4 regions of the Neorhizobium puerariae genome follow, and region 3 is predicted to be linked to each of the others. Evidence: riboswitches for the same ligand, from Rfam matches in the RefSeq annotation. Region 3 holds a riboswitch; each other region holds the start of a gene.
The links. A riboswitch is a leader RNA that binds a small molecule or an ion and turns the genes downstream of it on or off. The one in region 3 is predicted to bind cobalamin.

Region 1 (7,753 bases), on a different contig from region 3:
GAAGATGGCGGCGGTCAAGGCGATCGCAGCCCTTGCCCGCGAGGAAGTCTCGGATGTGGCGGCAAAAGCCTATTCCGGCGACACGCCCGTCTTCGGCCCGGACTACCTCATCCCCTCGCCGTTCGATCCGCGCCTCATCCTGCGCATCGCGCCGGCCGTGGCCAAGGCCGCCGCCGAAAGCGGCGTGGCGGCGCGGCCCATCCAGGATTTCGACGCCTATCTCGACCAGCTGAACCGCTTCGTCTGGCGCTCCGGCTTCATCATGAAGCCGATCTTCACCGCCGCCAAATCGGCCGAGAAGAAGCGGGTCATCTTCGCGGAAGGCGAAGACGAGCGCGTGCTGCGCGCCGCCCAGGTCCTGCTCGAGGAAAAGACCGCAACCCCGATCCTGATCGGCCGCCCCTCCGTCATCGAGGCCCGGCTCAAGCGTTTCGGCATCCGCATCCGGCCGGATGTCGATTTCGCCGTGGTCAACCCGGAAGACGATCCGCGCTACCGCGACTATGTCGACGACTACTTCGCGCTGGTCGGCCGCAGGGGCATCAACCCGGAAACGGCCCGCACCATCGTGCGTACCAACAACACGGTGATCGGCGCGCTTTCCGTCAAGCGCGGCGAGGCCGATGCGCTGATCTGCGGCGTCGAGGGGGGCTACGACAGGCACCTGCGCGACGTCGACCAGATCATCGGCCGCCGTCCGGGCGTCTGCGCGTTCTCGGGCCTCAGCCTCGTGATCTCGCAGCGTGGCGCGCTCTTCCTGGCGGACACGTTCGTCAACTACAATCCGTCCGTCCAGGAAATCGCCGAGATCACCGTCCTGGCGGCCGAGGAAGTCCGTCGCTTCGGCATCGTCCCGAAGGCGGCGCTGATCTGCCATTCGAACTTCGGTTCACGCGATTCCGAAAGCGCGCAGAAGATGCGCAGCGCCCTCAAACTGGTGCGCGAGCGCGCCCCCGATCTTATAGTGGACGGCGAAATGCAGGCAGGTTCGGCCCTTTCCGAAGCCGTGCGCAAGCGGGCCATGCCGAACAGTTCACTGACCGGCGACGCCAACCTGCTGATCTTCCCGAACCTCGACGCCGCCAACATCTCGCTCGGCATCGTGCGGAACATGACCGATGCCCTGCATGTCGGCCCGGTCCTGCTCGGCGCGGCCATGCCGGTGCACATTCTCTCTCCGTCGGTGACGTCGCGCGGCGTCGTAAACATGGCGGCGCTCGCCGTCGTGGAAGCATCGCAGCCCAATCTTGATGTTAATTCTTAAATCCTGACAACAGGCATCTGAAAATAAACGGTAATTTACACCAATATCTATCGCAGAACTGAAGCAGCTGCGATAGTCCGTGGTGACTGCCTTTATCATATTGTCAACCGGCCTCGTCCATGATGCGATCTGCCAATCGGAGAGAAAGCCGGATCATGCCTGTGCTTCGCGGCCTGTTGATCGCCCCGCTTCTGCTTGTCCCCGCCGCAGCCGCCGCACGGGATATCGCCACCTGCGCGGCCCTTTACCGGCAGCTCAACAATGCGCCGCAGATCATCGGCAATACCGGCGAGATGCGGCGTTTCGCGCAGGAACTCAGCCAGCAGAACAGCGATATCCGCATGCTCAGGATCGAGATGCGCCGGGCCGGCTGCAGTACGGGCAGCGTCGTTACCCTCGGCAATGCGAATAGCGAGGTCTGCGAGGAAATGCGGCAGGCCCTCGACACGCTGGAGCAAAGCCGCGACGCGCTGACGGCCGAGCGAAACAACGCCCGGCAAATCACGAGGCCTTCGGAGGAGCGCAACGCCATCCTGACGGCGATCCGCGCCAACAACTGCATTCCATCCGACGTGGAGGAGGACCACAAGGAAAGGCTGAAGGTGCAGGGCCTCGAACTGCCGGGCAAAGAGCCCTATTCCGGCATCACCCACCTGCATACCGGCGAACCGCAGCGGCAGCAGGCGGCGCCGGCAGCCGAGCCTTCTCCTCCTCCGGAACGTCCCTACGATCCCAACAGGAAGGTGCGCATGGTCGGCCCGACATTCCTGCCCGAGGAAAACATCGATCTGGCCCATCCGAAATCGAGCGGGCCTCAGCCGCAGCAATGAAGCGCGAAGGCGGGGCGCGATCTTGCCGGTCTGCGCCTTACGCTTTCGGCCCTCGTTTCATGATGTCGCCGGCGCAAGATCGCTGCGCATTCCTGTGCGCCATGCTTCAGCGCGCCTGCCACCGATCATGGAAGACCAGATCTTCGAGCGGCAGGCGCTGACGCCAGCCTTTGAGCGCGAGTTCCGGTTCGGCGTAAAGCCGGTCGACGTAACCGAGGCAGAGCCAGGCGACGATCTCGACGCGCTCCGGGATGCCGAGCAGGGCCCGCACGTCCCGGTCGTGAAAGATGCTGACCCAGCCGACGCCGACGCCTTCCGCCCGCGCCGCGAGCCAGAGGTTCTGCACGGCGCAGACGGCCGAGTAGACATCCATGCGCGGATTGTGGGTGCGGCCGAGCACCACCGGCCCCGCCCGGTCCGGATCGCAGGTGACGCAGATCGACAGCGGCGCCTTGCGGATGCCTTCGAGCTTGAGGCTGCGGTAGAGATCGCGCCGTTCCTGCGGAAACATCTCCGCCGCTTCGTCATTGGCGCGAGAGAATGCCGCCCAGGCGGCCTCCCGCACCGCCGCGTCGCGGATCAGAATGAAATTCCAGGGCTGCATGAAGCCCACCGACGGCGCCGCATGCGCCGCGCGGAGCAGCCGCATCACCAGGTCGTCCGGCAACGGATCGGGAAAAAACTGATCGCGCACGTCGCGACGCGTCTCTATCGCCCTGTAGACCGCGTTCCGCTCGGAGGTTGAAAATTCGCCCGCAGGCGCAAGGGCGTGTGCAGAAGGGTCCGGTCGCATCGTCTATCCCCAACAATGCAGCGCTCGCGCTCGCCCGTCCGGGGGTGAGGCACGAACTCCAAAACCTTCCGCCGTCCGCGCGGTCGGTCCATCTCGTCAGGCCGGTCTTCTGACTTGGCTTCGTCCACTTCCGCCGCAGCCTTCCCGGGCAAGCCCAGTGGCATCGATTTGCGGCCAAGCATCCGCCTTACAGCGTTGGGCACGTTCCGGCTTTCCACCGGATTCCCGATTCTCCTGCGATAGGCAGGCACCTGACCGGGCGTTTATGCCTCCGCGGCGCGCAGGATTCAAGCCGCCGATACGACGGGGAAATAGCGCACATAGGCGAATTCGTCACCGGACGGCGACCAGTTGGGCGAATTCATCGTGCCCTGCCCGCCGAAGAGATCGAACAGGGTCTCGACATTGCCGCCGTCCATGTCCATCAGCCGGACACGCACCTGCCTGTCGCGGGGGTGATCGAAGACATCGGCGTCGTAGGAGATGAAGACGATCTTGTCACCCTTCGGTGATGGATGAGGAAACCAGTCGCCATAATCGCTTTCGGTGATGCGCTCGGCCGTCCCCCCGGCGGCCGGCACGCGCCAGACCTGCATGAGGCCCATGCGGCTGGAATTGAAATAGATCCATCTGCCGTCCGGCGAATAATCCGGCCCGTCGTTGCGCCCCTCCCCGAAGGTCATCCGCTTCTCCTCGCCTCCCTCGACACCGACCGTATAGATATCGAAGACGTCGTTGCGGATGCCGCAATAGGCAAACCTCTTTCCGTCCGGCGACCAGCCATGCCAGTAGGACGGCAGGTTTTTCGTGACCAGCTTCGGCGAACCGCCTTCGGCCGGCAGGACATAGATGGCCGACTTGCCGAACCCCGCCTTGTCGGAAATCGCGATCAGCGAACCGTCCGGCGCGATGCCGTGATCGTTGTTGCACTGCCGGGCAAAGCCGGTATCGACGGGTACGGGACCATTGCCTCCATCCGGTGACAGGCGATAGATCAGGCCCTCGCTGTTGAGCATCAGGTAGCGACCGTCCGGGGACCAGTTCGGCGCCTCGAACAGCGCCCCGGTCTGCCAGACGACCCGGCTTTCGCGGGTACGGATGTTGAATATCTCGACCGAGCTGCGCAGCGCCATGGGTTTCCTCCCTATCGGTCCCGGAACCGGTTGGTGATCGGATAGCGCCGGTCGCGGCCGAAGTTCTTCCGGGTTATCTTCACGCCCGGCGGCGCCTGACGTCGCTTGTATTCGGCCAGATAAAGCAGATGCTCGACGCGGTGCGCCGTCGCCAGGTCATGGCCCCGCGCGACGATCTCCTCAATGCCCATTTCCATCTCGACCAGACATTCGAGGATGTCGTCGAGAACGGGATAGGACGGCAGCGAATCCTGGTCGGTCTGGTTCGGCCGGAGTTCCGCCGACGGGGCCTTGGAGAGGATATTTTTCGGGATCACCTCGCCCGCCGGCCCGAGCGCCCCTTCCGGCAGATGTTCGTTGCGCCATGCGGCAAGCGCGTAGACCTGCATCTTGTAGAGGTCCTTGATGGGGTTGAACCCGCCGTTCATGTCTCCGTAAAGCGTCGCATAGCCAACCGACATTTCCGACTTGTTGCCGGTCGTCACCACCATGGAGCCGAATTTGTTGGAGATCGCCATCAGCATCACGCCGCGTGTCCGGCTCTGCAGGTTTTCTTCGGTTATGCCCTCGTCCGCACCATCGAAAAGTTCGGAAAGCGCCGACGAAAAACCCTCGACCGGCTCGGCAATGGGCACGATGTCGTAACGGCAGCCGAGCGCCCTGGCGCAATCCGCGGCATCCCTGAGCGACGTTCCGGAGGTAAAGCGGTAGGGCAGCATGACGGTTCGCACCCGTTCCGCCCCGAGCGCATCGACGGCGATCGCCGCGCAAAGCGCGGAGTCGATGCCGCCGGACAGGCCAAGGACCACCGCCTTGAAGCCGTTCTTGTTGACGTAGTCGCGGAAACCGAGCAGGCACGCCCGATAGTCAGCCTCCTCCCTTTCCGGAATGACGGCGACCGCCCCGTCGACGCAGCGCCAGGTATCGTGGATCTTCGTCCACTCGCTCATCGTGACCGCCGGTTCGAACTGTCCCATCTGGAAGGCGAGCGTCCTGTCCGCATTGAAGGCAAAGCTCGCTCCGTCGAAGACAAGTTCGTCCTGGCCGCCAAGCTGCGCCGCATAGATCATCGGCAGGCCGGTCTCGATGACCTGTTTCAACACCACCTGATGGCGGATATCCACCTTGCCCCGATAATAGGGCGAGCCGTTCGGCACGAGCAGGATTTCGGCGCCACTTTCTGACAGAGTATCACAAACACCGAACTCGCCCCAGATATCCTCGCAGATGGGAATGCCGAGGCGGACGCCGCGAAAACTCACCGGCCCCGGCATGTCTCCGGCGACGAAGACGCGCTTCTCGTCGAATTCGCCGTAGTTCGGCAGGTCGACCTTGTCGCGGATGGCGACGATCCGCCCACCGTCGGCCACCGCGACCGAATTGTGCCGGCCTTCCTTGCCCTGGCGGGGAAAACCCACGATCACCCCCGGCCCGCCATCGGCGGTGTCTCCTGTAAGCTGTTCCACGGCCGACAGACAGGTTTTCAGGAAGGCCGGCTTCAGGACGAGGTCTTCGGGCGGATAGCCGGAGATGAAAAGTTCGGTGAAGAGAATGACATCCGCCCCCTGGCGGGCGGCATCCCGGCGCGCCTCGCGGGCAAGCGCCAGATTGCCGGCAACATCGCCGACGGTCGGGTTGAGCTGGGCGACGGCGATGCGGAACGTCTGGCTGATGTCCTGGGTCATGGCCACGATTTAGCGCCGGGTACCAGACGCGGCAACGTGCGCCCCGGAATTTTTATGGTGTTATTTTTACGGTGTTTCAGACGGATGCCGGGCGATCACCCGGATAATGCGGCACGCCATCCTCGGGAATGTCGTAGAAATCCCCCTTGTCGGCGCAATAGATATGCTCCCCCATGACAAGCCCGCTCGGCTGGTCGAATGCGCCGGCCATGATCGAGATCTGCTCGGTTCCATCGGCATACCAGAACAGGGCGGAACCGCATTCGGAACAGAAGCCGCGCCGGGCCATATCACTCGCCCGATACCATGAAAGCTTCTCCTCCCCTTCGAGGCGCAGGTTCTGGAGCGGCACGGCCGTCGCGACATAGAAAAGCCCCGTCTGCCGGCGGCATTGCGAACAATGACAAGCCGTCACCGTCCGCAAAGGCCCCGTCGTCTCGAACCTGATGGAGCCGCACAGGCACCGGCCGCTGTTCTTCCGCTTCACGGAACTCCTCCCTCTCAAAAGCCCGCATGCAGTCTTGCGGGTGCCGCAGCGGAGGTCAAATCGATTTCTCTCATCCCAGCTTTCAGCGGCGGCCCATAAACGAAAAGGCCGGCAGCGATGCCGGCCTTTTCTTCGATCACGAATGCGAAACGGCTCAGCCGTTCACGACGAGACGCTTTTCGTCGCGGCCGCTCTTCATCCGCTCGGCCAGCAGGAACGCAAGTTCCAGCGCCTGGTCGGCATTGAGCCGCGGGTCGCAATGGGTGTGGTAGCGGTCCTGCAGATCGCCCGCAGTCACCGCCCGGGCACCGCCGGTGCATTCGGTCACGTCCTTGCCGGTCATTTCCACATGGATGCCGCCCGGATGCGTGCCTTCGGCGCGATGGATCTGGAAGAAGCTTTCCACCTCCGACAGGACACGGTCGAAAGGCCGGGTCTTGTAGCCGTTCAGCGTGATCGTATTGCCGTGCATCGGATCGCAGGACCAGACGACCTTCTTGCCTTCCCGCTCGACGGCGCGGATCAGCTTCGGCAGGCTTTCCGCGACCTTGTCGTGGCCGAAACGGCAGATCAGCGTCAGCCGGCCCGCTTCATTGGTCGGGTTCAGGGCGTCGATCAGCTCGATCAGATTGTCCGGCTGCAGCGACGGACCGCATTTGAGGCCGATCGGGTTCTTGATGCCACGGAAATATTCCACATGCGCATGGTCGATCTGGCGCGTGCGGTCGCCGATCCAGATCATGTGGCCCGACGTCGCGTACCAGTCGCCCGATGTGGAATCGACGCGGGTCAGCGCCTCTTCATAACCAAGCAGCAGTGCCTCATGGCTGGTGAAGAAGTCGGTTTCGCGAAGGCTCGGATTGTTTTCCGAGGTGATTCCGATCGCGCGCATGAAATCCATGGTCTCGCTGATGCGATCGGCGAGCTTACGGTAACGCTCGCCCTGCGGGCTGTCCTTCACGAAGCCCAGCATCCACTTGTGCACGTTTTCGAGGTTGGCGTAGCCGCCCATCGCGAATGCGCGCAGCAGGTTCAGCGTCGCGGCCGACTGGCGATAGGCGTCGAGCTGCCGCTCCGGGCTGGGCGTGCGGGCCTCCGGCGTGAACTCGATGCCGTTGATGATGTCGCCGCGGTAGGACGGCAGTTCCAGATCGCCCTGCTTCTCGAAATTGGACGACCGCGGCTTGGCGAACTGACCGGCAATGCGGCCGACCTTGACGACCGGCAACTGCGCGCCATAGGTCAGGACGACCGCCATCTGCAGGAACGAACGGAAGAAGTCGCGGATATTGTCCGCGCCGTGCTCCACGAAGCTTTCGGCGCAATCGCCGCCCTGCAGCAGGAAGGCATCACCTTCCGCCACCTTGGCAAGCTGGCTCTTCAGGCGGCGGGCCTCGCCGGCGAAGACGAGCGGCGGAAAGGTGGAAAGTTGAGCTTCCGTTGCTGCCAGCGCGGCCTGGTCCGGGTAGTCCGGAACCTGCTGGATCGGTTTCTGCCGCCAACTGTTCGGGGTCCAATTCTGTGCCATCTCACTCACCTGTTCTTGCCGCGGCGATCGTCT
Region 2 (7,753 bases), on a different contig from region 3:
CGAACATGAGGTAGGGATAGCCGCTCTCGAACTGGATCTCGGCGATGATCTGGAAGAACTCGCGCGCCTTGATCTTTCTTTTGCGGATGCGGGCATCCTCGACCATCTCGCGATATTTCTCCGTCACCGAAATCTCGGTGAAGGGCATCCCGTAGACGCGCTCCACGTCATGGGGCGAGAACAGGTACATGTCCTCGTTGTTCCTGGCGAGTTCGAAAGTAATGTCCGGGATGACGACCCCGAGCGAGAGCGTCTTGATCCTGATCTTCTCGTCGGCATTCTCACGTTTCGTATCGAGGAAACGCATGATGTCGGGGTGGTGTGCATGCAGGTAGACCGCGCCCGCCCCTTGCCGTGCGCCGAGCTGGTTGGCGTAGGAGAACGAATCTTCCAGGAGCTTCATGATCGGAATGATGCCGGAGGACTGGTTCTCGATCTGCTTGATCGGCGCACCAGCCTCGCGGATGTTGGTGAGCGACAGCGCAACGCCGCCGCCCCGCTTCGATAGCTGCAGGGCCGAGTTGATCGAGCGGCCGATCGACTCCATGTTGTCCTCGACGCGCAGCAGGAAGCAGGAGACGAGTTCGCCCCGCTGCTTCTTGCCGGCATTGAGAAAAGTCGGGGTCGCCGGCTGGAAGCGGCCGGAAATGATTTCCTCCACGAGACCGCGGGCAAGCTCCTCGTCGCCGCGCGCCAGCGTCAGCGCCACCATGCAGACGCGGTCCTCATAACGCTCCAGATAGCGTTTTCCGTCGAAGGTCTTCAGCGTGTAGCTGGTGTAGTATTTGAAGGCTCCCAGGAAGGTGGGGAAACGGAATTTCCTGGCATAGGCCTGATCGAAGAGATCGCGGACGAAATTGAAGGAATACTGGTCCAGAACCTCCTGCTCGTAATAGCCTTCGGTCACCAGGTAATCGAGCTTTTCCCGAAGGTTATGGAAGAAGACCGTATTCTGGTTGACGTGCTGGAGGAAATATTGACGTGCGGCCAGCCGGTCCTTGTCGAGCTGGATTCGGCCCTGCTCGTCGTAGAGGTTCAGCATGGCGTTCAGCGCGTGGTAATCCAGCGCGGGTTCCGCGGCCTTCGCCGGCCTGTCTAGCGTAAGCGTGTCCAAAATCGTTCCAATCCATGTCTGACGTTAGCGACGTCCTCGACCGTTCCAAGAAGCTCGAAACGATAGAGGAAGGGCACGGCGCACCTGGCGGAGATGATGTCTCCGGCAAGCGCGAAAGCCGCGCCGAAATTGGTGTTGCCCGCTGCGATGACGCCACGAAGCAGATTGCGGTTGCCGGCATCATTCAGGAAATGGATCACCGGTTTCGGCACCGCCCCTTTCGTGCCTCCGCCGCCATAGGTCGGCACGATGAGCACATAAGGCTGCCGTACCGAAGGCGGAATCGCGCTGCCGTCCATCGGCAGGCGCAGCGCCGGCATGTCCAGCCTCTCCACGAAACGCCGCGTGTTCTCCGACCGGCTGGAGAAATAGACGATATCGCCCATGGCTGGGACGTATCAGACGAGACTGCCGATCATGTCGGGCCGGAAGCCGGCCCAGTGCCGCTCTCCCGCCACGACGACCGGGACCTGGCGATATCCGAGCCTCCGGACGAGCTCGTAAGCCGCGGCGTCAGCGGACACGTCGATGACGGTGTAATCGATCCCCTGGCGATCGAGCGCGCGGGTGGTCGCGGTGCACTGGACGCAGGCAGGCTTGCTGTAGACGGTAATGTTCATTGTGTTCCTCGTGTTTCGAAAAAGCATGCAACATCGTTCGGGCATCCGCCGATGCCCGGGCAATGAAACTGGAATGGACGCAGCCGTAACCGGCAGCCGGACGCAGAGCGTCCGTCACGCCTTACGGATCAGTACTGTTCAACATGGACTTCACCCCGAAGTGGCTCTGCGGGGTATTCGGGAAAACGGCGCCCACAGGTTTCATCCCGCAAACCGCCGTTCGCCATCCGGACACCCCGCCCGTGGACGTTCTGCTCGAGGCAGGTCTCCTGGCTCGCGGGTCGTCGCATCCGCCCCTCGCCTTCCCGAAGCCTTCCGGCCCAGTGGCTTTATCGGACGTATGCTCTCCGCCTACAGTTGCGGGGGCAGCTCCGGACTTGCAGCCTTCCTCATGAAGGCCACGCACCGTATTCCCTCTTAGCTCCCCATCCTTACGAATCGGAAGCACCTCGAACACTAGATATAGTAGACGAGGTTAAAATCACGTCAATAGCTATGAAAATCACACATCAAGAGCAGGCAGCAGCGGAAAGCCTCCCGGACGGTGGACGGGCATGGCGAAACGGCCCTCGCGATGGGGCCTCGCTCGTCGGAGGAACGCTATGGATATGGCGTGACATGGCCAGTTGCAGTTCAGGCGACAAACGCGGTTGCCGTCAGATCCTTGGTATGCCGTCCGGTCTCAGGGCTTTCTTGAGCGCCGCGATACGGAAGATCGCGTTGGGGGCGCCATAACCGCGATATCCTCGCCTTTCGACGATCTCGAAGAAGAAGCCTTCTCCGTAGGTCATGCTGTAGAGCTGGAAATATTCGCCGTGTTCGTCGCGATCGTAGAGGATGTTGTCGGCCTTCAGCCGCTCCGTCAGGTCCGGATCGAGGCCGAAGCGCGCCTCCACGTCGCCATAGTAGTTCGGCGATATCTGCAACGGCCGGAAACCGTTCCGGCGGAGCGCCGCCGCCGTCGCAAAGATGTCGTCCGTGTGAAATGCGAGATGCTGGACGCCTGAGCCGAACTTTTCCGCGATGAAGTGCCCGGCCAGCGTCCGACGGTTCGGCGCCGTTGAGCGTGATCCGCAGCGATCCGGAACCATTCTCCACCACCTGGCTGCGCACAACGCCGGCGGGATCGATGATGTCGACCATCGGCGTTTTCCGCATGCCGAAGATCGAGGTATAGAACAGAAGCTAGGTCAGCATCTCGTCATAACCGACGGTCTGGGCGATGTGATCCACATGCAGGAGATGCGCCGGCATCACCGCGGCATCGTCCTCGATGGGCATGAAATCGATCTCGGAAAACCTGCCGAGCTCGCTTTGATCGTCGATGAGATAAACCAGCCCGCCGCCGACGCCACGGATTGCCGGTATCTCCACTTCGCCGGGGCCGACCGGCTGGCTGAACGGCTCGGCGTCCAGCGCCACGGCACGCGCGAGCGCAGCCCGGGCATCATCGACGACCAGCGCCATCGCATAGGCCGAGGTGCCGTGCATGGCAAAGGAGGCATTGGGAACCCCTTCCCCTCGGTGTTGACGAGAAGGCGGATATCCCCCTGACGGAACAGATCGACCTTCTTCGCGCGATGCGACGCCACCTTCGCAAAACCCAGCGCCCTCAGGATGCCGACGAGATCGGCCGCCTCCTTTTCATCGGCGGAGAACTCCACGAAGCCGACGCCCCTGACCTCGGCCCGGTCCGGCATGGCGGCTACGGTCAATCCCGTCGCATCGGGTATGCGGCGCACCCGATCGCCCAGGTAGATCAGCGAGCGGTGACCGTCCGCGGCAATCGACCGGGTCGAGCCGCTGCGGAACTGGTCGTTGAAGATCTCCAGCGAAAAATAGCCGTCATAACCGGTCTCGGCGACCGCGGCCGTGAAATCCGTCACGGGAAGGTCCCCCTCGCCCGGCATGTTGCGGAAATGCCGGCTCCAGTAAAGCAGGTCCATGTCGATCAGCGGGGCATCGGCAAGCTGGACGATGAAGATCTTGTCCCTGGGGATGGAACGGATCGAGTTGATGTCGATCTTGCGCGCTTGCGCGACAGCGTGTGGAAACTAGCGAGGATGAGCCCGATATTCGAATGGCCGGCACGGCGCACGATCTCCCACGCGTCGCGATGGTCGTTGATGTGGCGCCCCCAGGCAAGCGCCTCATAACCGATCCTCAGACCTCGTCTGGCGGCCCGTTCGCCGAGCTCATGGAAATCCGCAGCCGCCCGGTCGATACCACCGAGCGATACCGGCGAGACATTCGAGCAGACCAGCAGAAGATCGGTACCGAGTTCCTGCATGACATCAAACTTGCGTTCGGCGCGGTCGAAAGTGCATGTCCGCAGGGGTTCGGGCATGCCTTCGAAATCTCGGAAGGGCTGGAACAGAGTGATCTCCAGTCCGAAATCGCGCACCATCCTGCCCACATCTGCCGGACTGCCGTCGAAGGCCAGAAATCGTTTTCGAATATCTCCACCCCCTCGAACCCCGCCTTCGCTATCGCCTCAAGCTTCTCGGGCAACTCCCCGCTGATCGATACGGTCGCGCGATCGACGTCTTCATGCATTCCTCCATTCCCCCGGAACGGCTCGGAGACATGAAGGCGCCGGCGTGTCCGAAGTCGCATGTCCAACATCGCAACCTTTATCATATCCATTATTTGTACCAAATAGTTCGTAAGGGAAATAATGGCTGCCCGGCTCCGCGACGCCCGCACGTCTCCTTTCGGAGACATTGGTACTCATGCCTCCTGCAGGCGCTCCAGATTCCAGGAAGGCGCAATGACCTCCCCGCTAGACTTCCAATCCTCCAGCCCAGGCGAATACCGCTTCCGCCATGGCGGCGAGGTGATCGGCCGTGGAGAAGCCGGAGATCTTCCTGCGCGGCTTCAGATCGTGGTCGCCATCCTCCAGCCAGAGGATTTCGATCGTTTCGGACAAATGATAGCCGGGTACCTCATCCCGGGCGCCGAACTCGTCACGCGTTCCCTGGCAGATCAGGGCGGGCGTCTTCAGTTCCTTCAGGTGCTGCGTGCGGAGTTGGTCGGGCTTGCCCGGCGGGTGGAATGGATAACCGAGGCACAGGAGGCCCGCGATCCTGCCCTCCGCATGAAGTTCATCGGCGACCATGCTCGCGACCCTTCCGCCCATGGACTTCCCGCCGATGATCAGCGGGCCTTTCGCGTGAAATTCGGCGATGGCCGCCTTGTATTCCGGATTGAGGGTCTCCGCTCGCGGCGGCGGTTTGCGGTCCCCCGACATACGCCGGGCCGCCATGTAGGCGAATTCGAAGCGCGCTACGCGGAACCCTTTCTCCGACAGCGCTTCGGCCGACGCCGTCATCGAGGCGGAATCCATCCGAGCACCGGCGCCATGTGCAAGCAGTATGGTGAAACGCGCCTCATTCGGTCCCTTGATCAGAAATCGGTCCGACATCCTATTCCCTTCATTTCGCAAGTATTCCCCAAAATCCCGCGCCTGAGAATAACAGATGGACGACATGCCAGGGGCGTCGCCGCAATCGTCCATGATTGCAAATTTTTCTCATTCTCGCGGAACCAAACTTCATCTAAATTGTTTCTACGGGTTGGGTACTCAGGGAGGAGGCGAAAGACATGCAGACTAGCTGGCAGAAACCTGTTCGTGTTGCGTTTGGACATCTTGGGACCGAAGTCATCAACGGGCCGTTCGAAGCACTGGCCTTGTTGACCGACCGCTGGCCCGATATGCGCGGGCCTCATTTCGTCAAGGCACGCAGCGCCTGCCGCGCCGCGCTCGACGGACGGAGGTCGCCGGAAGAAGCGCGCCAGCAGTTCGAACAGGCCGTGAGCGAAGCACAGCTTCATTTGAACTGAGAATACGAAGGAAAAGCTGGCCGGCATCGCCGGCCTTTTTCTTTTCCGCTTCAGATGCCGAGAATATCCGCGACCAGCCTCAATCGAGAGCCGGAAAGCGTGATCGGCGCGAAAAGAACGGAAAAACAGATGCACGGCCCCTGCTTTCCCGCAACCGGCCGATGTTCCAGCATTTCGTCGGCAATCGAGACATCCCCGCGGCTGAAATTGCCGCGGTGATCGTGGAATTCCCCTTCCAGAACCAGGGTCAGTTCGAGGCCGCGATGACCGTGATGGGGCAGCGCCCTGCCCGCCCGCACCCACAGAAGACTCGCTTCGACATCCGGCACCTTTTCGATGACGTACTGGCGAAATCCGGGCAGCTTCGTTTTCCAGGGAATGTCCGCGAGGCTGCTTCCCGTATAGGCCTGCATCGATGAGGGAAAGCGCTTTTCCGCGTCCATCCGGGGCGCCGCCGGCAAGGGAGCCGAGTTCAGGATCGTCGTCAACTGCAAGTCGCGGGAGGACATTGCAACCGGGTCGCTGCGCCGCAAGGCGGCGCCGGCCAGTTCGTCAAGGGTATCGGCAAACCGCAAGGCCGTGGCCTGCATCTCCAGATGAGCCCCAACAAGGACATGAGCCGGCTCCGGAAGGGAACCGGCAACGTAATGCGCGATCAGAAGATCCAACCTTTCAAGGTTCAGCAGCATGTCCGTGGCCAGTTTCGCGAGCGGTATTTAAGCACCGCACGACAAATTCACGAATGGCATGGATCAGTATTTGCTTCAACAACATTCGCGCCATGCGCGGCAGGAAGTTGATATTACTATTTCCGATATAATAACGGGCGGGTTTCCGTGATCTGCGCACCGGCCGAAGAGCCGGCCGCGAAACCTCTTTACCGTCCTCCATCGCCTCGGCCAGGCGGCCCGCAGGGAGATGAATTTTACCGGGCCCCAACCCGAACGGAAACAGAATTTCTTGCCCTCGGGTGCTTGTGCGCGGAAAAGACCCGTCTTAAATCTCCAGGGAACAACAAGGTGCCGCGATGACCTCTCACTCCTCCGTCCTCAGCGTGATCGGCAATACGCCCCTTATCCGGCTCAAGGGCGCCTCGGAAGCGACCGGCTGCGAAATCCTCGGCAAGGCGGAGTTCCTGAACCCAGGCCAGTCGGTCAAGGACCGCGCCGCGCTCTACATCATCCGCGATGCGGAAAAGAAGGGCCTTCTGCGTCCGGGCGGCGTGATCGTCGAAGGCACGGCCGGCAATACCGGCATCGGGCTCACGCTGGTCGCCAAGGCGCTCGGCTACCGGACGGTCATCGTCATCCCGGAAACGCAGAGCCAGGAGAAGAAGGACGCGCTGAAGCTGCTTGGCGCCGAGCTGGTCGAAGTTCCCGCCGTTCCCTACAAGAACCCGAACAACTACGTGAAGATTTCCGGGCGCCTGGCCGAAGAGCTTGCCAGGACGGACCCTGCCGGCGCGATCTGGGCAAACCAGTTCGACAACGTCGCCAACCGGGAAGCCCATATCCAGACTACAGCACCTGAAATCTGGGAACAGACCGAAGGCAAGGTCGATGGCTTCATCTGCTCCGTCGGCTCGGGCGGTACGCTCGCCGGCGTTGCCATGGGACTGAAGGCCAGAAACCCGAACATCAAGATCGGCATCGCCGATCCGGAGGGTGCGGCGCTCTACGATTATTACGCCCATGGCGAGCTGAAGGCCGAGGGCTCCTCGATCACCGAAGGCATCGGCCAGGGCCGCGTCACCGCCAATCTCGAAGGCTTCACGCCAGATTTCGCCTATCGCGTCACGGATGCGGAAGCGTTGCCGGTCATTTTCGACCTCGTCGAGAACGAGGGCCTCTGCCTCGGCGGTTCCACCGGCATCAACGTCGCCGGTGCGATCCGGCTCGCCAGGGACCTCGGTCCCGGGCACACGATCGTGACGATCCTCTGCGACTACGGCAACCGCTATCAGTCGAAGCTCTTCAATCCGGACTTCCTGAAGTCGAAGGGCCTGCCGATTCCCGCCTGGCTGACGCGAAAGCCGAACATTCCCGTCCCCTTCCAGACTGCCTGATATTCGGGATTCGAGTGATCCATGCCCGTTGAAACCCTTTACCGCGACGACTTCTACCTTTCGACGGCCGAAGCGGTGGTGACGGCGCTTCACGAAGACGGCGGCATAGAG
Region 3 (7,753 bases):
CTCGATGCCGGCTGGAACCGCGAGACCGACGATTTCGCCGCCCGCAGGCGCATGGGCGTGCTGGCCCTGGCTGTTCTGCTGGGCGTGACGGCCGCGGCCGCGCTGATGGCGGAACGCGTCCTGCTCGTCCTGCCGTTCGGGCCGATCCTGCTGGTTCTCGCCGCGGCCAGCCTGCCCGCCCAGAAAAGCCTTGAAAGCCATGTCGAGGCCGTCGCCGATGCGCTCAGGAAGGGCGGGCTCGAAGCAGGCCGCAAGGCGGTTTCGATGATCGTCGGCCGCGATCCTGAAAAGCTCGACGAGGCGGCCGTCTGCCGCGCGGCGATCGAAAGCCTGGCGGAGAATTTTTCCGACGGCGTCGTGGCTCCGGCTTTCTGGATGGGTGTTGGCGGGCTTGCGGGCGGCGCGGCCTACAAGGCGGCCAACACCGCCGACAGCATGATCGGCCACCGCTCCCCCCGCCATGAAGCCTTCGGCTGGGCGGCGGCGCGGTTCGACGACCTCATCAACCTGCCGGCCTCGCGGCTGAGCGCGTTGCTGTTCGTGATGGCGGCCTTTTTCATCGACCGGGCTTCGCCGGGAAATGCGATCAGGGCCGTGCTGCGCGATGCGAGGCATCACCGCTCGCCGAATGCCGGCTGGCCGGAAGCGGCGATGGCCGGTGCGCTCGGCATCGCGCTCGCCGGCCCGCGAAGCTATGGCGGGCAGATGATCGAAGCGCGGTTCATGGGCGAGGGCGGCCGCCCGGAACTCACCCGCGACGACATCCTTCGTGCGCTGAAACTCGCCCGCGTGGCGGATGGCCTGCTGATCGGCCTCTTCGGCCTTCTGGCGTGGATCATCTGGCAAGCGTGAGCAGTCCATCGAGATCGAGGTGCCTTTCCATGTGCGCTGCCAGCCGGTCGAGCACGTCGTCCACACCCGCCTCGTAGTCGAGACCCGACGCCGGGCCGCCGAGCCGCGTCAGCCAGGCGGAGCGCTGCCGGTCATCGGCGAACAGGCCATGCAGATAGCTGCCCCAGACCTGGCCGCCGGCCGACGTCGCGCCATCCGCAGATCCGCCCCCGACCGTAGCGAAAGGCCGCGCGCAATCCGGCCCCGCCGTCCGGCCCACATGCATCTCGTAACCGGACAGGGAAATGCCGTCGAAACTGGTGCCGGAGACCGCCTCCAGCCGCTTGTCGCCGGAAAGCACCGTCTCGACATCGAGCAGGCCGAGCCCCTCGACAGAACCCGGAGGCCCTTCGATCCCCTCCGGATCGGAAATCCTCCGCCCCAGCATCTGATAGCCGCCGCACAGACCGAGCACCCGCCCGCCCCTCCGCGCATGCGCGGCGATATCGACGTCGAAACCCGCGTCCTTCAACGCTGAAAGATCGGAAATCGTCGCCTTCGATCCGACCAGCAGGATCAGATCGCAATCGCCGGGAATGGCCTGCCCGGCCCGAACGCGGAGAAGCTCCACTTCCGGCTCGGCCTCCAGCGGATCGAGATCGTCGAAATTGGAGATATGCGGCAGGATCGGCACCGCGACGCGGATCTTGGCACCGGGTTTGCAGGCGGAAGGACCGTTCAGGCCAAGCGCATCCTCTGCCGGCAGGCGGGCGGCATCCGCAAAATGCGGCAGCAGCCCGATCGACCGCCAGCCGGTCAGGTCGCCGATCATCCGCATGCCTTCGGCAAACAGCGCCGGATCGCCGCGAAAACGGTTGACGACAAAACCCCGGATCATCGCCGCGTCGTCCGGCGAAAGCACCAGCTTCGTGCCCGCGAGGCTGGCGATCACGCCGCCCCGGTCGATATCGCCGATCAGCACGACCGGCACATCCGCCGCGCGGGCAAAGCCCATATTGGCGATGTCGTTCTGGCGGAGGTTGATCTCCGAAGCACTGCCTGCCCCTTCGACCAGCACCAGATCGGCCTTTGCCCGCAGCAGCTCGAAACTTTCCAGCACGCGCGGCATCAGCTTCGGCTTGAGGTGCTGATATTCGGCGGCCCCGGCATTGCCTTCGACCCTGCCCTGAACCACGACCTGCGCGCCGACATCGCTCTGCGGTTTGAGCAGTACCGGGTTCATGTGGACGCTGAGCGGCACTTTCGCGGCGCGCGCCTGAAGCGCCTGCGCCCGGCCGATCTCGCCGCCATCCGCGGTCACCGCCGCATTGTTCGACATGTTCTGCGGCTTGAAGGGCAGGACCCTCAGTCCGCGCAGCGTGAAGGCGCGGGCAAGCCCAGCCACGACCAGCGACTTGCCCACATCCGAACCCGTTCCCTGAAACATCAGCGCCCGAGCGAAACCGATCGCGGCCATTGTTCAGAACTCGATGCCGGCCTGAGCCTTCACCCCGGCCTTGAAATGATGTTTCACCAGCGTCATCTCGGTGACCATGTCGGCCGCCTCGATCAGCGCCGGCTTGGCATTGCGGCCGGTCACGACCACATGCAGGTCCGGCCTGCGGGCCTGAAGCGCGGCGATCACCTTGTCCAGGTCGAGATAGTCGTAGCGCAGCGCGATGTTGAGCTCGTCGAGGATGACGAGCCCGATCGTCTCGTCCGCCATCAGGTCGAGCGCCTTTTCCCAGGCTTTTTCGGCGGCCGCGATGTCGCGCTGCAGGTCCTGGGTTTCCCAGGTGAAACCTTCGCCCATCGTATGCCACACGACACGGTCGCCGAAGGTGGCCAGTGCGGGCTGCTCGCCGGTCGACCAGGCACCCTTGATGAACTGCACGACGCCGACACGGCGATTGTTGCCGAGCATGCGCAGCGCCAGACCGAAAGCGGCGGTGGACTTGCCTTTGCCGGGACCGGTATGGACGATGAGAAGACCCTTTTCGAGGGTCTTCCCGGCCACTTCCGCATCCTGAACCGCCTTGCGGTTCGCCATCTTGGCGCGATGGCGTTCGGCGGATGTTTCGTCGATCTCCTTCACCGCGAAGCCAGCTCCGTGGAAGAACGCACGGCAACATCCTCGCCGGCGCGAAATCTTTCGCGGATCACGCCGGCAAGCGTGCCCAGCGCCGCCCAGAAAACCAGGTTCGTGGCATAGACCGCATTGACGAAGCGGGCGTGCAGTTCGATCGGCACGGCCGTTTCATGGCTTGGCGGCAGCGGCGCGCCGACAAGATGCGGCGCGATCAGCAGAACGATCGCCAGCGCCGCCAGCACGGCCGAGCGCGTGTAGGCAAGCAGGCCGAGGCCGGCGGCCGTGCAGACGGCTGTCGAAACCCACCAGATCTGGCGAGGACCGAGTTCCGCCGCCGGCATGCCCGGCAGTTCGGGCGGCAGCCCGAGGCCGGGGGCAAGGCTGACGGTAAGGAAACCCGCGATGCCGAACAGCAGGCCGCCGCGCCATCCTCCGAAACCGCCCAGCGCTTCCGCACCCGCGATCATCACGAGGCCGAAACCGATGGCGGCCAGCACGTCCGCGGCCGCGGTGTAGATGAAACGCTCGAAACCGTCCGCCGGCATCCACGCTTCCTCGTCGTGATGATGGTCCGCAGCGGCCGGCGCCGTTGCACCGGCAGCCGGCGCAGCCTCGTGGCTGTGGCCGGCTTCGGGAGCGGCGTTTTCATAGGTCTCCGCCTGCAGGATCAGCGGGACGGTGGAGAAGCTCTGCATCACGGTCAGCAGCAATCCGGACAACAGCCCGGCGATCACCGCCGCAAAGACGATGTTACGAAACAACGACATGGGAAACTCCCCTTAGTGGCAGGGGAATGCGAAGGAATGGCGCGAATCGTGCGCGGCGTTATGCACGACTTCCATATGCGAGAAGCCGACGAAGCCGACGACGAAAAGGCCCAGCAGCGCCGTCATGCTGAGGGGAATGATCTTCGAGGTGGAAACGCTGACTGCGGTGGCAGCAGATTTCGTAACCATGGTTATGTCCTTTCACCCTCCACCCGAGGGTCGTTCAAGTTTCCAGTCGCCTCTGGCAGGTCTCCTGGCTCGCGGATCAGGCGCCCTCGCCCGCCTTCCCGGATCGCTCCAGTGGCATGATGGACGAAGACTTTCCGCTTACAGTTGCGGGGGCAGCCGCGGGCTGGACGGCAGGAGCCGTCGCACCGCATTCCCTCTCAAGGCCCGTTCGGGCACCGTAGGCAGGGTCACTATAGACGAATTTGCCGCACGGGCAATCGCCTTTGCGACGCCTACCGTCTCCCCCGCCGTCTCCCCACTGTCTCCATTGACACGGGCCTGCGACCGGGCGTAGTTGAAGAAAGACGGTCCTTTTCCGGCAACGGAAGGGGCTAAGAGAGAATGCGGTGCGATCCTTCTATCCGGATCAATGCCGCGGCTGCCCCCGCAACTGTAGGCGGCGAGCCATCTGCCGAAAAGCCACTGGAGCGATCCGGGAAGGCAGGCAAATGGCGGCGACCCGCGAGCCAGGAGACCTGCCGTTTGGACAACAAGGCTCGCCGGGCGGGGTGCTCCGGAGAGGTTCGCTCATTCACCGCAGGCGGCTTGCCCCTCCTGTTCCGCGCCCCGATCTTGAGATATCCCGGCGGTAACGCGGCCAGACGATGAGTGACGAGCACAGGAACGATCCCGATATCGACGTGACGATCTTCGTCTGCACGAATTGCCGCGACGAAACGGATGGCGACGTGCGTCCGGGCGTGGCGATGATCGAGGCGCTGAAGGCTGCGGCAGCCGGCAGGCCACTTGCCGTCAGGCCCGTCACCTGCCTCGCCAATTGCGAGAAGAGCCCGAGCGCGGCCTTCAACCACCGTTCCGGCTGGTCCTATGTGTTCGGCCATCTGTCGCTTGAAAACGTCGAGGATATCGTCGCCGGCGCGATGATGCTCGCCGGCGACGAGCGCGGTTTCCTTCCTCTTCGCGGCCGTCCCGCCTGCCTGCGCGGCAAGGGCATGACGGCCCGCATTCCCCCCTTCCATCATCACGAGGACATGCCATCATGACCGTCTCTTTCGGCCGCGTTCCCTGCACCGTCGTCACCGGGTTCCTGGGCGCCGGCAAGACAACGCTGATCCGCAACCTGATCGAGAAGCTGGACGGCAAACGGCTGGCGATCATCGTCAACGAATTCGGCGATGTCGGCATCGACGGCGAGGTGCTGAAGGGCTGCGGCATCGAGAGTTGCCCGGAAGACAACATCATCGAGCTCGCCAACGGCTGCATCTGCTGCACCGTGGCCGACGATTTCGTGCCGGCGATCGACCAGATCCTGTCCCGCGAACCGCGCGTCGACCATATCCTCATCGAAACCTCCGGCCTTGCGCTGCCGAAACCGCTCGTCCAGGCCTTCCAGTGGCCGGATGTGAAGGCGCGCGTGACCGTGGACGGCGTGGTGGCGGTGGTGGACGGCGTCGCGCTGGCCGAGGGCCGGGTCGCCGACGACCACGACGCCCTGGAAGCCCAGCGCGAGGCCGACGGTTCGATCGATCATGACGATCCGGTCGAGGAAGTGTTCGAGGATCAGGTCGCCTGCGCCGACATGATCGTGCTGACCAAGACCGATCTTCTCGACCAGGCTTCGCTCGCCGCCGCCAAGGGCCGCGTTCAGGCGCATCTGCCGCGGGCGGTGAAAATCGTGCCTGCCGCAAACGGCGCAATCGATCCGGGCGTGCTGATCGGCCTCGGCCTCGCCGTCGAGGACGACATCGAGAACCGCAAGACCCATCACGACGACGAGCTGGACCACGACCACGACGATTTCGACAGTTTCGTCGTCGACCTGCCGGCGGTGGCGGATGCCGAGGCGCTGGCCGCGCGTATCTCCGAGACGGCGGAGGCAGAAAACGTTCTGCGCATAAAAGGCTTCGTCGAAGTCGCGAACAAGCCGATGCGCCTGCAGGTCCAGGCGGTAGGATCGCGCGTGAACCATTATTTCGACCGTGCCTGGGGCGCGAACGAAACCCGCCGGAGCCGCCTCGTCGTGATCGGCGAAAAGGGCATCGACCGCGCGGCGATCGAAAGGATGCTGGCCGCCTGACAAAGGCCCGTAGAGAAAAGGCCCGCAGAGAAAAAGGAATGCACATACTCGCCACCACATCGTCGTCACTGGACGACCTGATCGAACCGGTCGACCTCAACCAGTCGCCGGCCGATGTGGTGGTGCTGTCCTTTTCCGGCAGCGACCTGAACGGCGTGGCCGCGGCATGGGCCGAAAATCGGCCGGACCTCGCCCTCACCAACCTCTCCGACCTCCGTCACCCGATGTCGGTCGATCTGTGGCTGGAAAAGACGGCAGTCCATGCCAAGGTCATCCTCGTCCGCATCCTCGGCGGTTATGACCGCTGGGCCTATGGGGTGGACGAACTGTCGCGCCTGGCGAAGCGGAACAGGATCGCCCTGGCCCTGCTCCCCGGCGAATGCAGCATCCGCGACGAGCGGCTGGCCGGGGCCTCGACGGTTTCGGAAGAGGTGCTTGCCGGCATCCTCGCCTGTTTCCGCGAGGGCGGGCCGGACAACATGCGGCTGCTCGCCCTTCGTCTTGCCGCACTGGCAAAAGGCGAAACGAAAGCCCTGGCGCAAGCGCTGCCGATGCCGAAAACCGGTTTCTACAGGCCGGACCGGGGTATCGTCGAGGCCGACGACCTGCTGGCCGGCTTCGCATCCGGCGCGCCGCGCCTGCCGATCCTCTTCTATCGTTCCATGCTGCTCGCCAACGATGCCGCGCCGGTCGATGCCCTGTTCGAGGCTTTGGCGAAGCGCGGATTGGCACCGTTGCCGATCTTCGTCAGCGGCCTGAAGGATGCGGATGCCGTCGCCTTCGTCGAACAGGCCGTAACAGGCCTCAAGCCCGCCGCGATCATTACGACGACGGCCTTTGCCAGCAGCACGGACGACAAGGGCGAAACGATCTTCGACCGGGCTGGCGTGCCGGTCTTCCAGGCGGTCGTCGCCACGACCCGCCGCGAGGGCTGGATGGAAGGCCGCCGGGGGTTGAACCCCGCCGATCTCGCCATGCATGTCGTCCTGCCGGAACTCGACGGCCGCATCCTGGCAGGCGCGATCTCCTTCAAGGCAGGCGAAAATTCCGCCAGTCTGGTCAACCGGCCCGAACCCGACCGGCTGGAACAGGTGGCCGACCGCATCGCAGCCTTCCTGCGCCTGAAGCTTGCCGCGCGCGCAGAACGGAAGATCGTCATCCTGATGCCGGATTATCCGGGCGCACCGGGCCGCACCGGCTATGCCGTCGGGCTGGACGTACCGCAAAGCGTGCTGTCCATGTTGCGCGCGCTTTCCATAGCCGGCTATTCCATCTCCGGCATTCCGGCGACCGCGCGAGACCTTCTCGACCTGCTGGACCGGAGAACCGGGGCCTATCCGCTTTCCGCCTACCGGCCGGCGGCCGGCGCCGAAACCGCCTGGGGTCCGCCGGAAACCGACGAGAATGCGGAAGACGGCGTCTTCCACTTCCGGGCCGCGCAATTCGGCAATGTCACGGTGGCGCTGGCGCCCGATCGCGGCCGCAACGCCGACCGCCGCGCCGATTACCACAGCCCCGACCTGCCCCCGCGCCATGCCCTGATCGCCTTCGGCCAGTGGATGCGCGATACGCTTGAGGCGCACGCGGCGGTGCATGTCGGCGCGCACGGCACGCTCGAATGGCTGCCGGGCAAGACGGTGGCGCTGTCGAAGGATTGCTTCCCGGAAATCGTCACCGGCGGCCTGCCGGTCGTCTATCCCTTCATCGTCTCCAATCCGGGCGAGGCAGCGGTCGCCAAGCGGCGGATTTCCGCCGTCACCATCGGCCATCTGCCGCCGGTCCTCACCGGCGCGGGCCTTT
Region 4 (7,753 bases), on a different contig from region 3:
AGTTCGACAGCGAAACGCGCGATATCGGCTGGCTGCATTTCTTCGTCTCGGACAGGGTGATCATCACCACGCGCCTGCAGCCGCTCCGCTCCATCGACCGCGTGCGGGCCGCCATCGAGAAGAACGCCTCCCGCTACAGGAAACCGATCGACGTGTTCGAGACGCTGGTCGCCGAATTCCAGCGCACCCTGATCAGCCTCGTGATGGAACTTACCGAGGAACTGAATCTTATCGAGGACTTCGTCTACGACAACGCACCCCGCGACGAACGCCGCCGGCTGGCGCCCGTGCGGCGCACAGTCGTGCGGCTGCACCGGCATCTCAGGACCGTGCTGACGCTGATGCGCCGCGCCGCTGCCGCCGACGACGACGAGATGCCGCCAGGCTTCGACGACGCCTCCTCCCGGCTCATCGGCCGGCTGGAGGCCGTGGACCACGACGTCTATGCCTTGCAGGAACGCGCCCGCCTGCTGCACGAGGAAATCGACTCGAAACTCTCCTCCGAAACGAACCGCCACCTCTACATCCTGTCGCTGATGACGGCCTTCCTCCTGCCTCCCTCGCTGGTCACGGGCTTCTTCGGAATGAACACCTCGTCGCTTCCGTTCGCCGAGGGCACGGGCGGGACGATCTATGCCTTCGGCCTGATGGGCGTGTCGATCCTCGCCGCATGGTGGCTGCTGAGGCGGACGGGAATACTCTGACGGAAAAAAGAAACCCGCCCGGCGATGCCGGACGGGCTTCCAGAAAGAATGCCTGCCGTCCTCAGTAATAGGGCGAATAGCAGGTCTGGCGCGGGCCGTTATAGGGCTGGAACGAGTTCGAATAGGAATCGTAGGACCGATAGCGGGCCGAGCACCATTCGTAATGGCGTGGATTGATGCCGCCACCGCCGCCGCCATAGGACGGAGCCGGCTCGGCATAACGGGGCTGGGAGGCGATAGCGCCGCCGATCAGCGCGCCCGTTGCGAAGGCGGCGAGCGGGAACCAGTAACCGTTATGGTAACGATGGCCCGGCCGGCGGTCGCGATAACCGCGGTGGCCGTTGTACCAGCCGTCGCGGTAGCCATCGCGATAACCGTCGCGACGCCACGAGCGGCGTTCCCACCGGTCGCCGCGATCCCAGTACTGGACCTGGGTGACGTCCAAGCTTTCCAGGCCAGCGGCCGGAGCCGCGGGCAAAGGCATTGCCTCGGCCGGCATCAGCGAGCCGGCCAGAACGGCGAGGGAAATGCCCGCGACCGCAACTTTCTTGAACAGCGTCATGTTATGTTCTCCATTCCCTACCGTTGTCTTTTTCAATTCTCCGTGCCGGAGCCGATAGCCTTATATATCAGGCAGGCCGGATTTCGCGGCGATCCTAGGAAATTCATCCTGAATGCGTGATTAACACAACAGAAAACCCGGCGCGGGCCGCATGCCCGCGCCGGGTTCCGGACCGGGAGATCCGGGGAAGTCTTAGCGATAGGGCGAGACGCATTGCGCGCGGACGCCGGCGCGCGGCACGTAAGTGTTGTCCCACGCACGGTAGGTGCGGTAGCGGCTTTCGCACCAGGCGACATGCCGGTTCGAATATCCGCCGCGGTCGGAGGCGATCGCGCCGCCTATGATCGCGCCGGTCGCGAAGGCGGCAAGCGGGAACCAGAAGCCGTTGTGATACCGGTAGCCCGGCCGGCGGTCGCGATAGCCGCGATGGCCGTTGTACCAGCCGTGACGGTCCCGCCGCCAGTCACGCCGGTCCCGGTACTGGACCTCCGTCACGGGGCTTGCCGCGGAAATGCCGGGAGCCGAGGGAAGCGGAAAGGCCTGGGCGGGCGCAAGGCCGGCGAGTGTCGAGGCGATGGCGACTGCGACCGCGGTGAACCGCAAGCGAAGGGTATTCATCCTGGTGTTTCCTTGTTCCAGACTGATTTTGGGAACAACGCGGATCGCAGGACTTCGTTCCTACCGGGCATGTTCCAGGGCCGATCACGAATAAGCGAGCGGCCCCGGCCCCCTCTCCGTCAGGCGACGATAGAGAGCTTGGCCTGGTCGCCCTGCAGGCGGTTGACCATGAAGTTCGAATACCATTCGACGAACTGCATGACGCCGCCCTCGTGAACCGCCGAATAGGGTCCCGGCTCGTAGGCCGGAGAGCGGATGCCGAAGGCGTTCTCCTCGACGATCCGGCGGTCCTGGTCGTTGGTCATGTTCCAGACATGCGTCAGTTCCTCGAGATGGTAGTCCACCCCTTCGACCGCATCCTTGTGGACCAGCCATTTGGTGGTGACCGCCGTTTCCTCCGGCCCGAGCGGGGTCACGCGGAAGGAGATGGCGTGGTCGCCCAGCATGTGGTTCCAGGTGGTCGGATAATGGAAGAGCAGCATGGTGCCGATCCGGTCGATCGTCACGTCGTCGGAGAGCTGGCGGGCAACGGCATTCCTGCCGGACATCGTGTAGCTTTCCGCCCCTTCGATCAGCGGCATGCGGGCGACGCGGAACTGGCCGTCCGGCGAGATCCTGAACTCGCTCGGCAGGTTGGCCGCCTCGCAACGCTGCCAATGCTCGATGATGACGGGATCGTCAATCGCCCCCGCGACGCCGGTGACGGTCGGCGCCTCGGGAAACGTGCGGCAGAGTTCCGGATGGTTTCCGGCACAATGGTAGCATTCGCGGTTGTTTTCCCAGACGAGCTTCCAGTTGCCCTTTTCGATGATCGTGGACTGATGGGCGACCTTGGCCTCCGACAGGCGATGCGGCGCCATGTAAGGCTCGATCGCGGCGCGAACCGGGGCGAAATCCGGCGCCTCCTGGGCCAGACAGATGAAGATGTAACCGGCGACGCTCTCGCAATGGACTTTCTTCAATCCGTATTGCGCCTTGTCGAAATCCGCCCCCATCTGCCGCCCCACCAGCAGCGAGCCGTCGAGTTCGTAGGTCCACTGGTGATAGGGACAGACGAGGCGAACCGCCGAGCCGCTCTCCTTGGTGCAGACCCTGCTGCCGCGATGGCGGCAGGTATTGTGGAGCGCCCTGATCCGCCCGTCGCGGCCGCGGACGACGACCACGGGATAATCGCCGATCTGCAGGGTGAAATAGCTGCCTGCCTTCGGCAATTCGCAATCGTGGCCGACGAACAGCCAGTCGCGGTACCAGATCATTTCGAGATCGAGCTTGTAATAATGCGGATCGGTATAAAAGGCCTGTTCGAGACTGAAGCCTTCGCGGCGGTTCTTCAACTGCCGCAGGACCTGATTGCGGATTTCCATCTAGCCTTCCTCGCCAATGCGCCCCTTGGGCAGCGCGCGAAGGACATGGAAAGCCGGCAGGCCTAAGCCCCCAAAGCCCCCTGCCCGAACGCCCGCCGCGATCGGTGAATCTCTCCAGGTCTCCAGGCTGGTTTCCGGGCTCAGGAGCTGTCCCGTCGGGACTGGACCGGCGCCTTCCCGGGCGGCCTTTGCGGCTCTTTCCCAGTGGCTTCCGCCGGACCTTCGAACTCCACCACCGTTGCGGGGGCAGCGCCGGGCTTCGACCGGCTTCCCAATTCTCCGCCTTCCCTAGCGAGGCGGCACCTTGAGCCTGAGGCGGATATAACCATTCGCCGCATGTGTCGCATAGACGACATTGCGACATCGGCAACCGCATTGACGACGGCCCTGGAAAAGCATTCTCAAGCCTCGCAAAAGGGAAACCTGTCATTAAGAAGTAGTTTCTAAAATTCCCCGGCATCCATGGGAGCGGTTCCATCATGCAGGCCAAGAAGAAGATCCGCTACTACGAAGCCCCTCCGCCAAGCCCGCCCGTGGCGCCGGAGGTGAAGATCGCCGCGCATTCGGAATTCCTGCGGACAGGCCGCATCGGCCGCCCCAAGCCGATCTGGGTGCCGGAGGAACGCCGTTACCTCAGCCATGCCCAGGTCGCGGAGCGCACCGGCAAACGCCTCGAAGAGGCCGGCGAAAAGAGCCACGAGCGCATCAACGGCTTCCACCGCTCGATCCAGTTCCCGAAAATCATAGCCCATCACACGCTCGATCAGAGGCCGCATCTCGGCTATTGCCATGTGACGGCCGCCAGAACGCTGCTTTCACGGCGCGTGCCGGTGAGCTGGTCCTTCTACATTGCCAACTTCTTCTCGGACATCAGCGAAGAGGAGGAGAAGTTCTTCGAGCGGATCAGCACCGCCTATTCCCGCATGTACTTCGCCGTGGCGGTCGAAGGCGAGCCGGGCCAGCCCTTCCGGATCAATCGCTCGATCCGCAAGAACGGGCTCTTGTTCAAGACCAGCGACCCCATGGAAGCAATCAAGAACGTACTGATGCTCGGCGCCTCGAACGAGGCGCTTCGCGAAATCATCAAAAAACTTTGAAACAGAGCCGGTCCGCGCTACAGCATCGTTCCGAAAACCGGAATCGCTTTTCGGAAAGCACGACGCGTAGATTCAAAAAGGTTGGAGCGTCCTTTTTACGTCCGTTCGGGCGTACGGCGCTTTAGGTCATACATGGCGGCCGACATCATCGACATCACCAAGGACCACGAAGGCGCGCTCCAGCGGGCCTGCGCCGTGCTGGCGGACGGCTTTCCCGTGGCGATCCCGACCGAGACGGTCTACGGGCTCGCGGCGGACGCCACCAATCCGGCGGCCATCACCCGCATCTACGAGACCAAGGGCCGGCCGCGCTTCAATCCGCTGATCTGCCATATGGCCGACCTCGCCATGGCCGAGCGCCATGCGACCTTCGATCCGGTCTCGCGAAAACTTGCCGAAACCTTCTGGCCCGGGCCGTTGACCCTGATCCTGCCCCTCAAGGCGGAAGGCGGCATACATTCGCTCGCGACGGCCGGTCTCGACACCGTCGGCATCCGCCTGCCGAAGGGATTTGCCGCCGAGCTGATCCGCGCCTTCGGAAAGCCGCTGGCGGCTCCGAGCGCCAACACGTCCGGCAGGATCAGCCCGACGAGCGCCCGCCATGTGGCCGAGGATCTGGGCGACAAGCTGAAACTCGTCATTGACGGCGGCGCGGCACCGGTCGGGGTGGAATCGACGATCGTCCGCGTCGAGGACGGCGCGATCCGGCTGCTGCGGCCCGGCGGCGTCGCCGCGGAGGAGATAGAGGAGGCGACCGGCCTCACGGTGATCCGGCCGGAAGGTCCCGCCGCGATCATCGAAGCGCCCGGCATGCTTGCCTCCCATTACGCGCCGAATGCGGGCGTCCGGCTGAACGCCGATCATGTGGAGCCCGGCGAGGCCCTGATCCGCCTCGGGTCGCGGCCGGTGCAGGGAAGCGAACATGCGGTGGCGATTTTCGACCTCAGCCCGTCCGGAGACCTTGCGCAAGCAGCGGCAAACCTGTTCGATTACCTGAAGCGCGCCGATGCGACGGGCGCCGTCCGCATTGCCGTCACGCCTATTCCGGACCACGGCCTTGGCGAGGCGATCAACGACCGGCTGGCCCGTGCCGCCGCCCCGAGAGAATAGACGCGGGAACAGGAGGAAACCTCGATGGATATTTCCGGGCCGAAGCCCGAGCTTCTCGGCCGCTTCGCGGCAATCGTCGGCGAGAACCATGTCCTCATCGATCCGAAGGACCTTGCGCCGCATCTCATCGAAGGGCGCGGGCTCTATCAGGGCTCCTCGCCGATGCTGCTGAAGCCGGGCTCCACGCGGGAGGTCTCGGCGATCCTGAAGCTCGCGAGCGAAACCGGCACGCCGGTCGTGCCGCAGACGGGCAATACCGGCCTTGTCGGCGGCCAGACGCCGCGTACGGGCGGCAGCGACCTGATCGTATCGCTCGAACGGATGAACCGTATCCGCGACATCGATCCGGTCGCGAACGTGCTGGTGGCCGATGGCGGCGCGATCCTTGCCGACGTCCAGAAGGCGGCGGAAGCGGTGGACCGGCTGTTCCCGCTGTCGCTCGGCTCAGAGGGCTCCTGCCGCATCGGCGGCAACCTCTCCACCAATGCCGGCGGCACCGCCGTGCTCGCCTACGGCAACATGCGCCAGCTCTGCCTCGGGCTCGAAGTGGTGCTGCCGACGGGCGAGATCTGGGACGGCCTGCGCCGCCTCAAGAAGGACAATACCGGCTATGACCTGCGTGACCTCTTCATCGGCGCGGAAGGCACGCTCGGCATCATAACCGGCGCCGTGCTGAAATTGTTTCCCCAACCGGCGGGGCATCAGGTGGCGCTGGCCGGGCTCAACTCGCCGGAAGACGCCCTGACGCTGTTCGAGCGGGCTTCGAACCTCTGCGGCACGTCGCTGACCGGGTTCGAACTGATGCCGCGCATCGGCATCGAGTTCACCACCCGCCATATCGAGGGCGTGCGCGACCCGCTCGCCGAACCGCATCCATGGTATGCGCTGATCGACATATCGACCTCGGATTCCGCCGAAACGGCGGAGACCATGGTGCAGTCCCTGCTGGAACAGGGGTTTGAAGCAGGCCTCATCCGCGATGCCGCGATCGCCTCCTCCGTCGCCCAGCAGAAGGCGCTCTGGCATATGCGGGAAAGCCTGTCGGACGCCCAGAAGCCGGAAGGCGGTTCCATCAAGCACGACGTCTCCGTGCCCGTCTCGAAAATCCCGGCCTTCATGGCCGAGGCCGACAGGGCGGTGCTCGCCGCCATTCCCGGCGCCCGGATCTGCGCCTTCGGCCATCTCGGCGACGGCAATATCCATTACAACATTTCCCAGCCGGTCGGGGCCGACAAGGCGGCCTTCATCGACCGCTGGCGGGAGATGAACGAGATCGTGCACGGCATCGTGCTTGCAGCCGGCGGATCGATATCGGCCGAACACGGCATCGGCCAGTTGAAGCGCGACGAGCTTGCCCATATCCGTTCGCCCATCGAAATCGACCTGATGCGCCGCATCAAGATGGCCTTCGACCCCGCCGGCATCATGAACCCCGGCAAGGTGGTGGCGATCCCATGAGCCAGCCCCTGAGGACGACGATCCGCATCGATCTGGAAAACGGCGTGCGCCTCGGGCCGGGCAAGGCGCAGCTTCTGGAACTCATTGCCGAACACGGCTCGATCCGGGCCGCAGGGGCTGCGATCGGCATGTCCTACCGGCGCGCATGGCTGCTCGGCGACGAGATCAACCGGATGTTCCGGCAGCCCTCGATCTCCACCCGGCATGGCGGCAAGAGCGGCGGAGGCGCGGGCCTCACCGAGTTCGGCCGGGAGCTGCTTTCCCGCTACCGGCGGATGGAAGAGGCGAGCCGAAACGCCATGCACACCGATCTCGACTGGCTGGCGTCCAACGCGGACCCTACGGCATCGGCCCGAAAACCGGAATCGATTTTCGGAAAGGACAATGCGTAGATCCAATAGGGCAGAGCGTCCTTTGCGCGTCCGGAAGGACGCACGGCGCTCCGGTTTCGAGGCCGCCGGCAAGGGCGACGAAGCCTGACCGCGCCTTGCTGCCCTACCCCATCCTGATCTGGGACAGCGCCCAAAGGGTATCCGCGCTGATGCCGGAGGAGCTGCCGCTCAGGATATCCGCCGCCGAGACGGTCGTCGTGGTGCTGTTCTCGATGTCGTACATGACGGTGAAGCGCTTGATCAGCTTGTCGAGTTTCTCCGGATCGGCCAAATCCTCGAGGTTGAGGTATTTCTTCACCAGTTTCGCCTGCTGGTCGACCTCCATGTTGCCGATCTCGGACGGCAGGCTGTAGGCGATGCGGAAGAATTCCATCAGGGCCTCGTCGCCGAGGATGACATAGGGGTCCGTGATGCTGTCGGCCATGCGCTGGAAATAGAGCGCCAGGCG

Region 1: another riboswitch for cobalamin. It lies ahead of bluB (5,6-dimethylbenzimidazole synthase); the one in region 3 lies ahead of ACFFP0_RS31890 (CbtB domain-containing protein).
Region 2: another riboswitch for cobalamin. It lies ahead of nrdH (glutaredoxin-like protein NrdH); the one in region 3 lies ahead of ACFFP0_RS31890 (CbtB domain-containing protein).
Region 4: another riboswitch for cobalamin. It lies ahead of ACFFP0_RS16090 (aromatic ring-hydroxylating oxygenase subunit alpha); the one in region 3 lies ahead of ACFFP0_RS31890 (CbtB domain-containing protein).

The regions. Positions count from the first base shown of each region.
Region 1 is NZ_JBHMAA010000036.1:48,090-55,842, forward strand. Features, by position in the region: gene ACFFP0_RS27475 (NADP-dependent malic enzyme) at 1-1,264, shown strand, start outside; gene ACFFP0_RS27480 (hypothetical protein) at 1,420-2,094, shown strand; gene bluB (5,6-dimethylbenzimidazole synthase) at 2,201-2,887, opposite strand; cobalamin riboswitch at 2,970-3,157, opposite strand; gene ACFFP0_RS27490 (TolB family protein) at 3,175-4,014, opposite strand; gene ACFFP0_RS27495 (NAD+ synthase) at 4,032-5,705, opposite strand; gene ACFFP0_RS27500 (GFA family protein) at 5,782-6,192, opposite strand; gene ACFFP0_RS27505 (class II 3-deoxy-7-phosphoheptulonate synthase) at 6,347-7,720, opposite strand.
Region 2 is NZ_JBHMAA010000032.1:212,662-220,414, forward strand. Features, by position in the region: gene nrdE (class 1b ribonucleoside-diphosphate reductase subunit alpha) at 1-1,114, opposite strand, end outside; gene nrdI (class Ib ribonucleoside-diphosphate reductase assembly flavoprotein NrdI) at 1,096-1,500, opposite strand; gene nrdH (glutaredoxin-like protein NrdH) at 1,513-1,734, opposite strand; cobalamin riboswitch at 1,977-2,201, opposite strand; partial or broken gene ACFFP0_RS25505 (bifunctional sugar phosphate isomerase/epimerase/4-hydroxyphenylpyruvate dioxygenase family protein) at 2,391-4,286, opposite strand; gene ACFFP0_RS25510 (alpha/beta hydrolase family protein) at 4,517-5,158, opposite strand; gene ACFFP0_RS25515 (DUF982 domain-containing protein) at 5,338-5,577, shown strand; gene ACFFP0_RS25520 (ChrR family anti-sigma-E factor) at 5,628-6,266, opposite strand; gene ACFFP0_RS25525 (cysteine synthase A) at 6,605-7,642, shown strand; gene ACFFP0_RS25530 (alanyl-tRNA editing protein) at 7,664-7,753, shown strand, end outside.
Region 3 is NZ_JBHMAA010000077.1:176,794-184,546, reverse strand. Features, by position in the region: gene cbiB (adenosylcobinamide-phosphate synthase CbiB) at 1-852, shown strand, start outside; gene ACFFP0_RS31905 (cobyric acid synthase) at 836-2,308, opposite strand; gene cobO (cob(I)yrinic acid a,c-diamide adenosyltransferase) at 2,312-2,926, opposite strand; gene ACFFP0_RS31895 (CbtA family protein) at 2,923-3,687, opposite strand; gene ACFFP0_RS31890 (CbtB domain-containing protein) at 3,700-3,876, opposite strand; cobalamin riboswitch at 3,914-4,111, opposite strand; cobalamin riboswitch at 4,205-4,413, shown strand; gene ACFFP0_RS31885 (DUF1636 family protein) at 4,521-4,919, shown strand; gene cobW (cobalamin biosynthesis protein CobW) at 4,916-5,953, shown strand; gene cobN (cobaltochelatase subunit CobN) at 5,992-7,753, shown strand, end outside.
Region 4 is NZ_JBHMAA010000017.1:84,132-91,884, forward strand. Features, by position in the region: gene ACFFP0_RS16075 (transporter) at 1-704, shown strand, start outside; gene ACFFP0_RS16080 (BA14K family protein) at 766-1,266, opposite strand; gene ACFFP0_RS16085 (BA14K family protein) at 1,459-1,884, opposite strand; gene ACFFP0_RS16090 (aromatic ring-hydroxylating oxygenase subunit alpha) at 2,004-3,248, opposite strand; cobalamin riboswitch at 3,357-3,570, opposite strand; gene ACFFP0_RS16095 (DUF6656 family protein) at 3,728-4,345, shown strand; gene ACFFP0_RS16100 (L-threonylcarbamoyladenylate synthase) at 4,478-5,455, shown strand; gene ACFFP0_RS16105 (FAD-binding oxidoreductase) at 5,480-6,913, shown strand; gene ACFFP0_RS16110 (winged helix-turn-helix domain-containing protein) at 6,910-7,305, shown strand; gene ACFFP0_RS16115 (DUF1217 domain-containing protein) at 7,409-7,753, opposite strand, start outside.